2 regions of the Paenibacillus sp. FSL P4-0184 genome follow, and region 1 is predicted to be linked to the other one. Evidence: riboswitches for the same ligand, from Rfam matches in the RefSeq annotation. Region 1 holds a riboswitch; the other holds the start of a gene.
What was found. A riboswitch is a leader RNA that binds a small molecule or an ion and turns the genes downstream of it on or off. The one in region 1 is predicted to bind thiamine pyrophosphate.
Positions count from the first base shown of each region.

Region 2: linked by a shared signal. The riboswitch ahead of MKY52_RS25020 (ABC transporter ATP-binding protein) and the one ahead of MKY52_RS07055 (ABC transporter substrate-binding protein) in region 1 are both predicted to bind thiamine pyrophosphate.

Region 1 covers NZ_JBBORN010000001.1:1,651,355-1,656,996, forward strand. Annotated here, with positions in the region: gene MKY52_RS07045 (MFS transporter) at 1-663, shown strand, start outside; gene MKY52_RS07050 (hypothetical protein) at 744-2,195, shown strand; TPP riboswitch at 2,345-2,455, shown strand; gene MKY52_RS07055 (ABC transporter substrate-binding protein) at 2,616-3,665, shown strand; gene MKY52_RS07060 (thiamine-binding protein) at 3,964-4,257, shown strand; gene MKY52_RS07065 (ABC transporter permease) at 4,254-5,015, shown strand; gene MKY52_RS07070 (ABC transporter ATP-binding protein) at 5,032-5,642, shown strand, end outside.
Region 2 covers NZ_JBBORN010000002.1:730,936-736,577, reverse strand. Annotated here, with positions in the region: gene MKY52_RS25040 (S-layer homology domain-containing protein) at 102-764, shown strand; gene MKY52_RS25035 (amino acid ABC transporter ATP-binding protein) at 858-1,610, opposite strand; gene MKY52_RS25030 (amino acid ABC transporter permease) at 1,625-2,293, opposite strand; gene MKY52_RS25025 (amino acid ABC transporter substrate-binding protein) at 2,345-3,181, opposite strand; TPP riboswitch at 3,405-3,508, shown strand; gene MKY52_RS25020 (ABC transporter ATP-binding protein) at 3,776-4,471, shown strand; gene MKY52_RS25015 (ABC transporter permease) at 4,452-5,225, shown strand; gene MKY52_RS25010 (ABC transporter substrate-binding protein) at 5,222-5,642, shown strand, end outside.

The sequences.
Region 1 (5,642 bases):
CTGGACGAGCGAGCACCTCGCAAAGTCTCAGCATCCGCACATTCCTCGCAGTCCAGCACACAGCTTCCGTATAAAGGGAAACAATGGATTCTGCTGGGCATCTTCATCCTTTTCTTCTTTCTTTATGTAGGTACGGAGATGAGTCTGGTCAACTTTATGCCCGCCATCTTTATCGCCAAGCTAGGGATGACAGAATCTGCGGCGGCGCTGACAGTCACTTTCTTTTGGCTAGCTATGTCTACAGGAAGATTGTTTGCTGGAGTGATTGCAGAGAAAATTTCTTACCGTGTATATATTTTAAGTAGCTGTTTACTGACCTTGTTACTGCTGGCTCTTTTTCCGTTCACAGATAATCGATTAGCTGCATTCATCGTAATTATGCTACTTGGGCTATTTATGTCCGGTATTTTCTCCATAGCTCTAGTCTTCTCCAGCAAGATGCTACCAGGAGCCGAAGAATCAACACCCAGCATAATGATCGCTGCTGGAGGTGTCGGTGGAGCTCTGCTGCCCCTATTTATGGGCTGGTCTATGGACCATCTAAAAGTGGCACAAACTGCTGGGTTACTTGCCGGTTTTGCCGCCTTCTTGTTCTTGCTGAGCATTGCCACATGGAGATTCCAATCCAGACAAGCAGTGCAAAGAAAGAGTTCCAGTATTTAGAATGTTAAAATGGTATCAACCTAATCCTTTTAGGGTAATGTCATCTATAAGCATATTCTGAGCACAAGGATGGACGATGAATGGATAAGCTTTCAACTGAGCCTTTATTACATACTGCGCTTATGCAGTTTATTTTTCCCTTTTCAATAAAAAAGGGCGATTCTAAGAAGCTTATCCAACAATTGCAGGATGATGGCTTCACACGTTTTTTTCTGGATAATAAAGAGTTAGAAAATGCCTATTACGGAGAAGATCACTGTGTTTCCCATGAACGGATGGAGCGCACCTATTTACCGTTTGCTGCACATATTCTTTTTCCACGCAAGAAGGATGTAGACTCTTTCCGCCGCTTTTCCAGAGTCAATAATCTGGACTGTATTCTAGAGATTCCTCAGCAGTCTATATTTTTTAAAATTCTCTCGACGGATATATTCATATGTCCTTTTCAGCTTGGATTTGTGACGATACGTGTCCAGCTTGAGGGGGATTCGATTCCCTTTAGTATTGCACTGGAATTCGCGGACCGCTTCCGGACGCTTGAGAATACCTTCGTACAGGATGACTACACCTATATCCATTGCGGAGAACAGACCTATGAGATGGTAGAGGATTTTGTCTTCCGAAATCTGGTGGATGGACTGGAGCCTTTTCTGGATCACTCGGATATTAATGGGGCTTATTTCGAGACCCTTCCCTTTTTCGTAGATGAAAGAATGCAGGTGCAAGCCTTTTATGGCTTTCAGAGTGAAGGAGATTCTGATGAGATTAGTATAAATATGCGCTATCGCGCCTCTCAGCTTGATGGAATTGATCTGAACGGGAAGCCCTATGCCAGTGCCAGCGATCCAGCGTATATTGCGAACTACTGTCATGAGCATTCCTATAATCGATGGGGCCCAGACTCGTATTATATGATGAATGAGCAGACCTTTTGCTGTCTGACCCGAGCTGAACCAAAGATCGCCGTTAGCCTGGCCAACCAGATGTACGGGCAATATTATTACGGATTTCTACTCAATATTTTCCACAAAATTGTTCTGCTAAAGCTGGCAAATATGCATTCCCGACTACGCATAAACCACGATTATGATGAGATCGACAATTTAATCTACTCGATTAATAAATTCTCGGCAAAGTTTTATTTCTTGGAGCTGATTTCACAGTCGCAAGGACGGGAGATTTTTCTTCAGCTGCGTAAAGTATACGGGAATGACGCTCTGTTCGAGGAAGTAAAAGAAACCTTGACTGACCTGTTTCAGTATCAAGATAAGTTCCAATCGAAGCGCCGGGATAATCTGCTGATGATCCTCACTGTATTTACGGTGGTAAGTGGGATTTATGGCATGAATCAAGTCATTGACGATCTGGATGGAAAGATTCAATGGAGTAAGATGGTTAGCTATTCCCCCTTTGAGTTTCTTGCTCTTTTCGTGATTATGAGCGGGATAATGATCAGTGTTGTCCTTACGCTAGGTGCTCTGGTTACTGAGCTTAAGCGGCGTCATCGCAAGAAACATAAAGATCTGGATTAATGAAAACGGACGGAGAGATTCGAAAAATTTAGGCGCGTGCTACTAGACATTCCGAGAACAGCCGTCTATAATACACCGTATGCAAGCATAAACGCCTTCAGCGTCCTTATAAAGACGATTAGCGTTTAAGCGAGAAATACCCGTTAACTTCATAGAACCAGGGGTGCTGGAATTGGCCGGCTGAGATTGTATCCCACAAGATACTGACCCTTATACCTGATCTGGATAATGCCAGCGTAGGAATCGCCAATTGGTTTTGGTCCCTGTGACCTTTACTAACCTTGCGCCAAGCCAGCGTCCCGATCACTCGGGGCGCTTTTTTTGTGTAGATCACAAAAGATGTAGAAGAAATGTACATACTACACTTTATGGTTCATGTTGGATGACGGGATCTGGCAACCTTAAAGGAGAGAAGAAGACATGCAACTCAAAAAAGCACTTATGCTTAGCCTCACCTGTATGCTCATTCTTGCGATTGCCGGATGCGGCAGCAACAATGGGAATACAGCCGGAAACAAAGGAAATGCTGCGGATTCGAATGCAGCGACCGGATCAAATGCTCCGAAAGAGCTTACCAAAGTTAAGGTTGCACTGGATTGGACACCGAATACGAACCACACCGGTCTATACGTAGCCAAGGATCTTGGTTATTACGCGGAAGAAGGTCTGGATGTAGAAATCGTTCAACCTGGCGCAGCGGGTTCTGATACTATGGTTACCTCTGGCGAAGCCGCTTTTGGGATCAGCGCTCAGGAAGGATTGACTCTAGCCCGTCTACAAGGCGTTCCCCTTGTCTCGATTGCAGCCATTATTCAGCATAATACTTCGGGATTCGCCGCTCCAGTAGACCGCAATATTAAATCACCAAAAGATTTTGAGGGTAAAACCTACGGCGGTTGGGGCTCTCCTGCTGAAGAAGCAGCCATGAAGGCGATCATGGACCCTGTTGGTGGCGATGTGAAAAAGGTGAAGCTAATCAGTATTGGTGAAGCTGACTATTTTACCGCAGTCAAACGTGACATTGATTTCGCTTGGATCTTCTACGCTTGGACAGGTATTGAAGCCGAACTGCGTGGTGAGCCTCTGGATATGCTCTACTTGAAGGATTATGCGCCTCAGCTCGATTATTACACCCCTGTGCTGACCACGAGTGAGAAGCAGATTTCTGAGAATCCAGATTTGGTGAAGGCTTTCCTGAAAGCTACATCGAAGGGTTATCAATATGCGATTGATCATCCAGAAGAGGCTGCCGCTACATTATCCAAGGCTGTGCCTGACCTTGATGCAGAGCTTGTCCTAGCTAGCCAAAAATGGCTTAGCCCGAAATATAAGGACGACGCCCCACGCTGGGGAGAGCAAAAAACCGAGGTCTGGCAGAATTACGGCGACTGGATGTATGATTTGAAGCTGCTGGACAAACCGCTGGATGCAGCTAGTGCATTCACGAATGATTTTTTACCGGCGGAGTAGACCGGACTTCCCAAGTTCGTTCAAGATTCGACGCCGAATCTGCTTCCTGAATTACATCGTTATCAAAGTTGGCTTTTTGAACTTACCTATTTCAATGAGAGTTCAAAAAGTCGACTTTCAGAACCAAGAAGGTTGAACGTTACTTGAGGAAGGAGGAACGGAGCGTAGTGATGTGCTACGTGAGTACCGGACTTCCCAAGTTCGTTCAAGATTCGACGCCGAATCTGCTTCCTGAATTACATCGTTATCAAAGTTGGCTTTTTGAACTTACCTATACTATTTGAGAGGATTGATTATTGTGGCTAATACATTATTAAGCATTCAAGTAATTCCTAAGACTCCAAACAATGAGGACTCCATCCCATACGTAGATAAAGCGATTGAAGTTATTCAAAAATCCGGCGTTAAACATCAGGTGAATCCACTGGAAACTACTATGGAAGGTGAACTGAGCGAGCTTCTGGAGGTTGTACGTCAAATGCAGGAGGCGCTGATCGAGGCAGGTAGTCCAAGCGTGATCTCCCAAATCAAAATCGCTCATAACCCTAACGGAATCAGCATGGATAAATTGACGGAGAAATATCGGCCGTGAGATCGACCTGGAAGCTAATATGGCCGCCCCTTGTGGCGGTCGTCTTCTTTTTAACCGTATGGCAGTTATCTGTTTCTCTATTCCATATCGAATCCTGGATTCTGCCGAGTCCTGCTGATATTGCTCGCGAATCCACCAGTAATGCCTCAGGTCTCTGGGCTCATACGATGGCTACGCTCCGACTCACATTAATCGGTTTTCCTATTGGTACAGGTGTAGGCTTGATCGTTGCGCTACTTTTGCATCTTTTACCTTGGGCTAGACGGGCTTTTTATCCACTCATTATTCTGAGTCAAAATGTTCCCTCTATCGCACTCGGACCACTGCTTATCATCTGGTTTGGCTTCGGCCTTTTGCCCAAAATCGTGCTGATTACAATGGTATGCTTCTTCCCGGTAGCTGTCGCTGCAATGGGCGGCTTGTCTCAAAGTGATCAGGTCATGATGAATTATATGAAAATGGCGGGCGCAAGCAAGTGGCAAATCTTCACCAAGCTGGAGCTTCCGTCTTCTATCCCGGCACTATTTTCCGGTGTGAAAATATCAGCTACCTATGCGGTTATGGGAGCCGTGGTCGCTGAGTGGATTGGCGCGGATAAAGGGATTGGCTATTATATGCTCTTGCAAAAATCGGCTTACCGTACGGATCGGATGTTTGTCGCTATTGTTATTATTGTGCTCCTTAGTCTTGTGCTTTTTGCGATTATCGCCTTGCTCGAAAAATGGTTAGTTCGCTGGAAACCGCGCCGTAACTCATAGAAAGGAAGATGCCTGTATGTCTCAAGCGACGCAAATAGAGCAAAGAACAACTGAAATCATAAGCTCTCCTGAAGCTCATACTGCACCACCTGCTCTTGAAGTAAGCGGCATCTCCAAGTCCTTCACCCATCGTCGCCGCGAGACGAACGTGCTTAACAACGTCTCTCTTAAGGTAGAGCAGCAAGAGTTCGTTTCGATCGTCGGTCCTTCCGGCTGCGGAAAAAGCACCTTATTCCATATGATCGGCGGACTAGTGAAGCCCGATGCAGGAACGATCCGCATGAACGGCAGAGCCGTTACGGGTCAACGTGGTGAAATCAGTTATATGCCGCAGCAGCCTGCGCTTTTTCCTTGGCGAACGATTGAAGATAATGTACTGCTAGCCGGGGAAATTAAAGGCGCTCTGCAGGATGGAGCTCGTGAAGAAGCGCGCCAGTGGCTCGCCAAGGTTGGCTTGAATGGATTCGAACAGGCTTATCCGCATATGCTGTCTGGTGGGATGCAGCAGCGTGCTGCTTTTCTCAGAGCATTGCTGGCTCCGCAGGAGTTGATGCTGCTCGATGAACCTTTCAGCGCATTGGATGCACTAACTCGCAGCGAAATGCAGCGCTGGCTGCTGGAGCTGTG
Region 2 (5,642 bases), on a different contig from region 1:
GTGAAATAATGTAGGTTTGACCGCAACCTTTCCATATTTTTCTGCGTTTAAGAATTTGATAGCGGCCACGAGGCCTATCCATACAACGAGGTGAAATAACCATGAATATGAAAAAAAGAACGTTAGCCGCGATTACAACCGTTACGATTCTCTCCTTCTCTTTGGGTGGCCAAATATTTGCAGCCGGAAACACCTTTAAGGATATTGACAATATAAACGGCAAAGAAAAAATTATTTCTTTAAAAAATCAAGGCTTGATCAAAGGGGTTAGTGAATCCCAATTCTTGCCCAGCTCCAAAGTAACAACAGCACAAGGGATCCAGTTCATTTCGGGTGGTCTCCAGCTTAGTCTCGCGGCTATTGATTTCAATAAAGCTCCCGTTGCTAGTGGCTTGTTCACGAAAGTCAAGGATAAAGCTTGGTACGCTGAAGCCTTTATCAACGCGTATTACAATCATGTCGAGCTTCCTAAGGATATTGATCCAACCAAAACAATGACCAAAGAAGAGTTCACCAATTATCTAGTGCAAGGGGTCGAAGGCATTGGGAATCTGCCGATGATCAATATAGTGCCCGTAGATATCGCTGACGATGCTGCGCTGAATCCTTCTTATCAAGGCAGCATTCAACGTTCTCTTAAATACAAGATTAATAGTTTAGACGCCAATGGGAAGTTTAATCCAAAAAGTGAAATCACTCGCGCCGAAGCTGCGATTATGCTCTATAATGCTTTGGAATTCCTGAAGACCGGTATTAAATCCTAACCTAGAAGCGACGCACCACTAACAATGAATGGTAAACAAGAAAAAGCAGCCCAGGTATAGTCCTGAACTGCTTTTTTGCGTCTTGATCTTCTTCTATACTTCTTCTCCACTAATTCTGTTCAGAAATTGTAGAGCACGAGGATGCTGCGGATGCTCAAGAACTTCTTGTGGAGTCCCTTGCTCTAGAATATGGCCTCCATCCATCAGAATGATCCGGTCAGCCACATCCGCAGCAAATTTCATCTCATGGGTCACTATCACCATAGTCATTCCCTCTGCCGCTAACTGTTTAATAACCTTAAGCACTTCCCCCACCAACTCAGGATCAAGCGCAGAGGTAGGCTCATCGAACAACAGCACCTCTGGATCTACTGCCATGGCACGAGCGATAGCTACCCGTTGCTGCTGGCCACCAGACAGTTGGTGCGGATAAGCATCCGCTTTGTCCGCCAAGCCAACTTTAGTTAACAACTGAAGGGCACGTTCGCGTGCTTCGTCCTTGGATCGTTTCTGGACCGTCACCTGCCCCTCCATCACGTTGCCTAGTGCAGTCATATGCGGAAAAAGATTATAGGACTGAAAGACCATCCCTGTTTTTTGGCGTAATGCCAAAATGGACTTCTGGGGGATTTTCTTGTTATCCGTGAAATTAATTTTAATATCACTGAGCGATAAGCTTCCTTGATCAGGGACTTCAAGCAGATTAAAGCAGCGTAAAAGCGTTGTTTTGCCTGAACCCGATGGGCCAATAATGACCAGTACCTTGCCATGTTCCATTTCGAGATCAATGCCCTTTAATACCTGCAGCTCACCGAAGGATTTATGCAAATTAAGTATTTCAATCATAATTGTCTCCCCCTTTAGCTCGCAGAGTAACGACTCAGTCGTTTCTCCAAGTAATTTTGCAGTGCTGATAACACTGAGCAGAATAGTAAATAGAACAATCCTGCTTCGCAATAGATCAGCAGTGGCTCATAGGAGGTGGAAGCAACCTGCTGTGCTGTTCTGAACATCTCCGTATAGGTAATGGTCGCTGCCAGTGAAGTGTCTTTGACCAAGCTAATAAAGGAATTCGATAACGGCGGTACAGAAACACGGGCAGCTTGTGGCAGTATAACGCGGCGCAGTGCCTGGGCACGAGTCATCCCAACGGAGAAGGCCGCTTCCCACTGACCTTTATGTATAGACAGGATAGCAGCACGTATAATTTCTGATGAATAAGCCCCTACACTAAGCGTAAATCCAATGGTTGCGGCTATGAAAGGGTCGAGCACAATTCCAACTGCCGGCAAACCATAGAAAATAATAAACAGTTGTACCAACAAAGGGGTTCCACGAATGACCCATACATAAAAGCGAGCGATCAGCTTCGGAAGTACCCACGGGGAGAGACGCGCTAGTGCAGTCAATATCGCTAAGATCAGTCCAAGTGCAAATGATATCAATGCCAAAGGAATGGTAAAAGCCACCCCAGCTTTTAGCAGGGGTAGCAGTGAATCTAAGAAAATTTGTATTTTGCGGTCATCCATTTTTAGACATCCTTTTTTGGTTCCAAGCTGGTTAGCTTCTGAAACCTTGTATTATTTTGAAACGTCAGCACCAAAGTATTTCTCAGAAATCTTTAAGTATGTGCCATCGCTCTTCATTTCAACAATTGCATCACTAACTGCTTTTACCAACTCATCGTTGCCTTTTAAGAAAACAGCTGCGCTTTGCGAACCGTCAGGAATCTCATCTACCACTTTAATTTTCACATCAGGCTTTTGCTTTTTCAGGTCTAGATAAGACAAACCATCATTTACAGTCGCATCAATACGGCCTGAGGTCAATAGGTCCATCGCTTGATTGAACCCGTCTGTAGCAACGATTTCAGCACCGTTCTCACGGGCGATATCGGACAGGTTACTGGTTAGAGATTGACCGGCTTTTTTACCCTTAAGATCTGCAAATGTTTTGATATCCTCATTGTTTTCACTTACTATCAATACCGCTTTAGATACGATATACGGTTCAGAGAAATCATATTTCACTTTACGATCTTCATTAATGGATACTTCGTTAAAAATAACATCAAACCGCTTGGCATCCATCCCAGCAAAAATACCGTCCCACTGTGTCTCAAAAAATTCTGGTTCAACACCGAGACGCTTCGCTACTTCCTCAGCAATTTCTACGTCAAAGCCGGTCAGTTTCCCTGAAGCGTCATGATAAGTAAAGGGTGCATACGTCCCTTCTGTTCCTATACGCAATTTGCCGCTAGCTTTAACAGCTTCCAGACTGTTTTGCGCAGTGGCTGTATTTCCACCATTCGTTCCAGCTGAAGAATTTTTAGAAGTATCGGTATTCGAATTATTGCCGCAGGCCGCTACAAACACCACGGTTAACGCCAATAGAATAGTTAAACTTAGTTTTTTCATTATTAATTCCCCTCTCTTTACCCGGAATTCATCCGGTAAATTGTATACTACACTGGCTGCTGTTTACCGTCAATGGTTTTTTCCGATTATATACATCGGAATTGTAATATTAGGTAAATCTCTACCCTTATATTACCCATTCTTAGAATAATCCTTCACAAGATCCTCTCTTTACATCTCAGAAAGATATGGTATATTTATAAACAAATTAAATATGGACCTGTTATTTCACTAGGGGAGTCGGCCGACTGAGACGGAGCTTCAAGCTCCGGACCCTTGGAACCTGATCTGGATCATACCAGCGGAGGGAAGTGGAGCAGAATTTTCATCCCATGCATTTTTAGTGTTCCTATGCTGAATGAACTTTTTGACCCATTTATTTCCCACCGGAAATGAATGGGTCTTTATTTGTTTACAATCAATCACAAAACTTAAGCGTAGGCTTCCGAAGCAAGTTTTGTAAGATGCTTTCCAAGAAGCCAACGCTCACAAAACTTTTTAGGAGGTTCGATCATCACGACAATCCTATCCATTCAAGGCTTAACCTACTCCTTTCCGGAATCAGAACAACCCCCTGTATTCGCAGATCTATCCATGGATATCAGGCAAGGAGAATTTGTCTCTGTCATTGGGGCTAGCGGATGCGGGAAAAGTACGCTTTTCAAAACTATAGCAGGCTTGCTAGAACCCACTCATGGGAAAATAAAAATTCATTCGAACTCGTCATCCTCTACTCGCTTAGGTCAGATCGCATACATGCCTCAGCAGGATTTGCTGCTGCCATGGAGAACCGTGCTCGACAACTGTCTTTTGCCCTGGGAGATTAAACCAAGGTTTAGTAAACAACAGACGATCTCTCACATTCGGGAAATGCTGTCACGCTTCGGTTTGGCCGATGTAGAGAGGGCTTATCCCCATGAGCTTTCGGGTGGCATGAAACAGCGAGTCGCATTTCTACGAACGCTTGTAGCTGGCGGCGGGGCCGGTCTTATGCTGCTAGATGAGCCATTTGGAGCGCTCGACGCTATGACCAAACGTGAGATACACCGTTGGCTGTTGGGGCTTTGGGATGAGCTGGATCAAACAGTGATGCTCATCACCCATGATCTAGAGGAAGCGCTGTTACTAAGCGATCGGATTTATTTATTATCTGGAGGCATGCATAGCGAAATACAGGAGATCGTCGTTGATTTACCGAGGCCAAGACATTACAAGATGAACTATGAACCCCGGTTTATAGCGTTACGGGAAGAGTTGGAGCGGAGACTGTATGCAGCCCAAACCTTTTAAAAAATATTTAAACAATTACGGCCCCTTCATTCTACTGCTATTGTTCATTCTTGTGATCTGGGAATCAGCTGTTCGTCTTCACTTGATTCCAGCCTTTATCCTACCTGCACCTTCTTCAATAGGTATCGCATTGATCGAACACAGGCAATTACTCAGACCGCATTTATTGGCGACACTGCAGGAGATATTGGTAGGTTTTGTTCTCTCGGTTATCTGTGGTTCACTGCTGGGCACCGGAATGTTCTTGTTTCGCCCCCTTGAAAAGGCCATCTATCCGTTCCTTATTATCAGTCAGACGATCCCGTTAATCGCGCTATCCCCCATTTTTATTATGTGGTTCGGGTATACGCTGTGGAGCAAAGTGGCTGTTGTGTTTCTAACTGCTTTTTTTCCAGTCGTTGTGAGTACATATGACGGACTTCGTACAAGTGGTCAAGCCTACAAAGACTTATTGTTAACATTTGGCGCAAACCGCTGGCAACTGCTTGCTAAAACCCAAATCCCGCTGGCGCTGCCCTCTTTTTTCTCAGGACTAAAGCTATCTATTGTGTACTGCGTGATTGGAGCAACCATCGGCGAATGGCTCGGCGGCAGCAAAGGACTCGGTTACTTTAGCAGAAGGATGGCCGGAAATATGCAAAGTGCCGAAATGTTCGCCGCTGTATTTCTGTTGTCCGCGCTCGGTGTAGTGTTGTTTCTGATGATAGCTCTGCTCGAACCATTATTTTTAAAGAAAAGAGGATCTAAGCAATGAATGATTTGAATTTCCAAAGAAAATGGCTTATTCCCGTATTTCTCATATGTTCAGTCCTAATCTTCACCAGCTGCGGAAAAGCATCCAATGTAAGTAGTCCTCCTGCTAATTCATCTATTAACGAAATTAAACAAACGCACAAGCTGACGATTATGCTCGATTGGTATCCCAATGCCGTTCACTCTTTTTTATATGCTGCTGAGCAGAATGGTTATTTCCAAGAGGAAGGTCTGAACATAGAGATCCAAATGCCTGCAGACAGCAATGACGCACTGAAACTTGTAGCAGCTAATCAAATCGATTTAGCACTTAGTTATCAACCTCAGGTGCTCATGGCACGCAGTGAGAACATTCCAGTACGTTCGATTGCAGCGATTGTGAGGCATCCGCTTAATCATTTAATGGTACCTCAGGCTG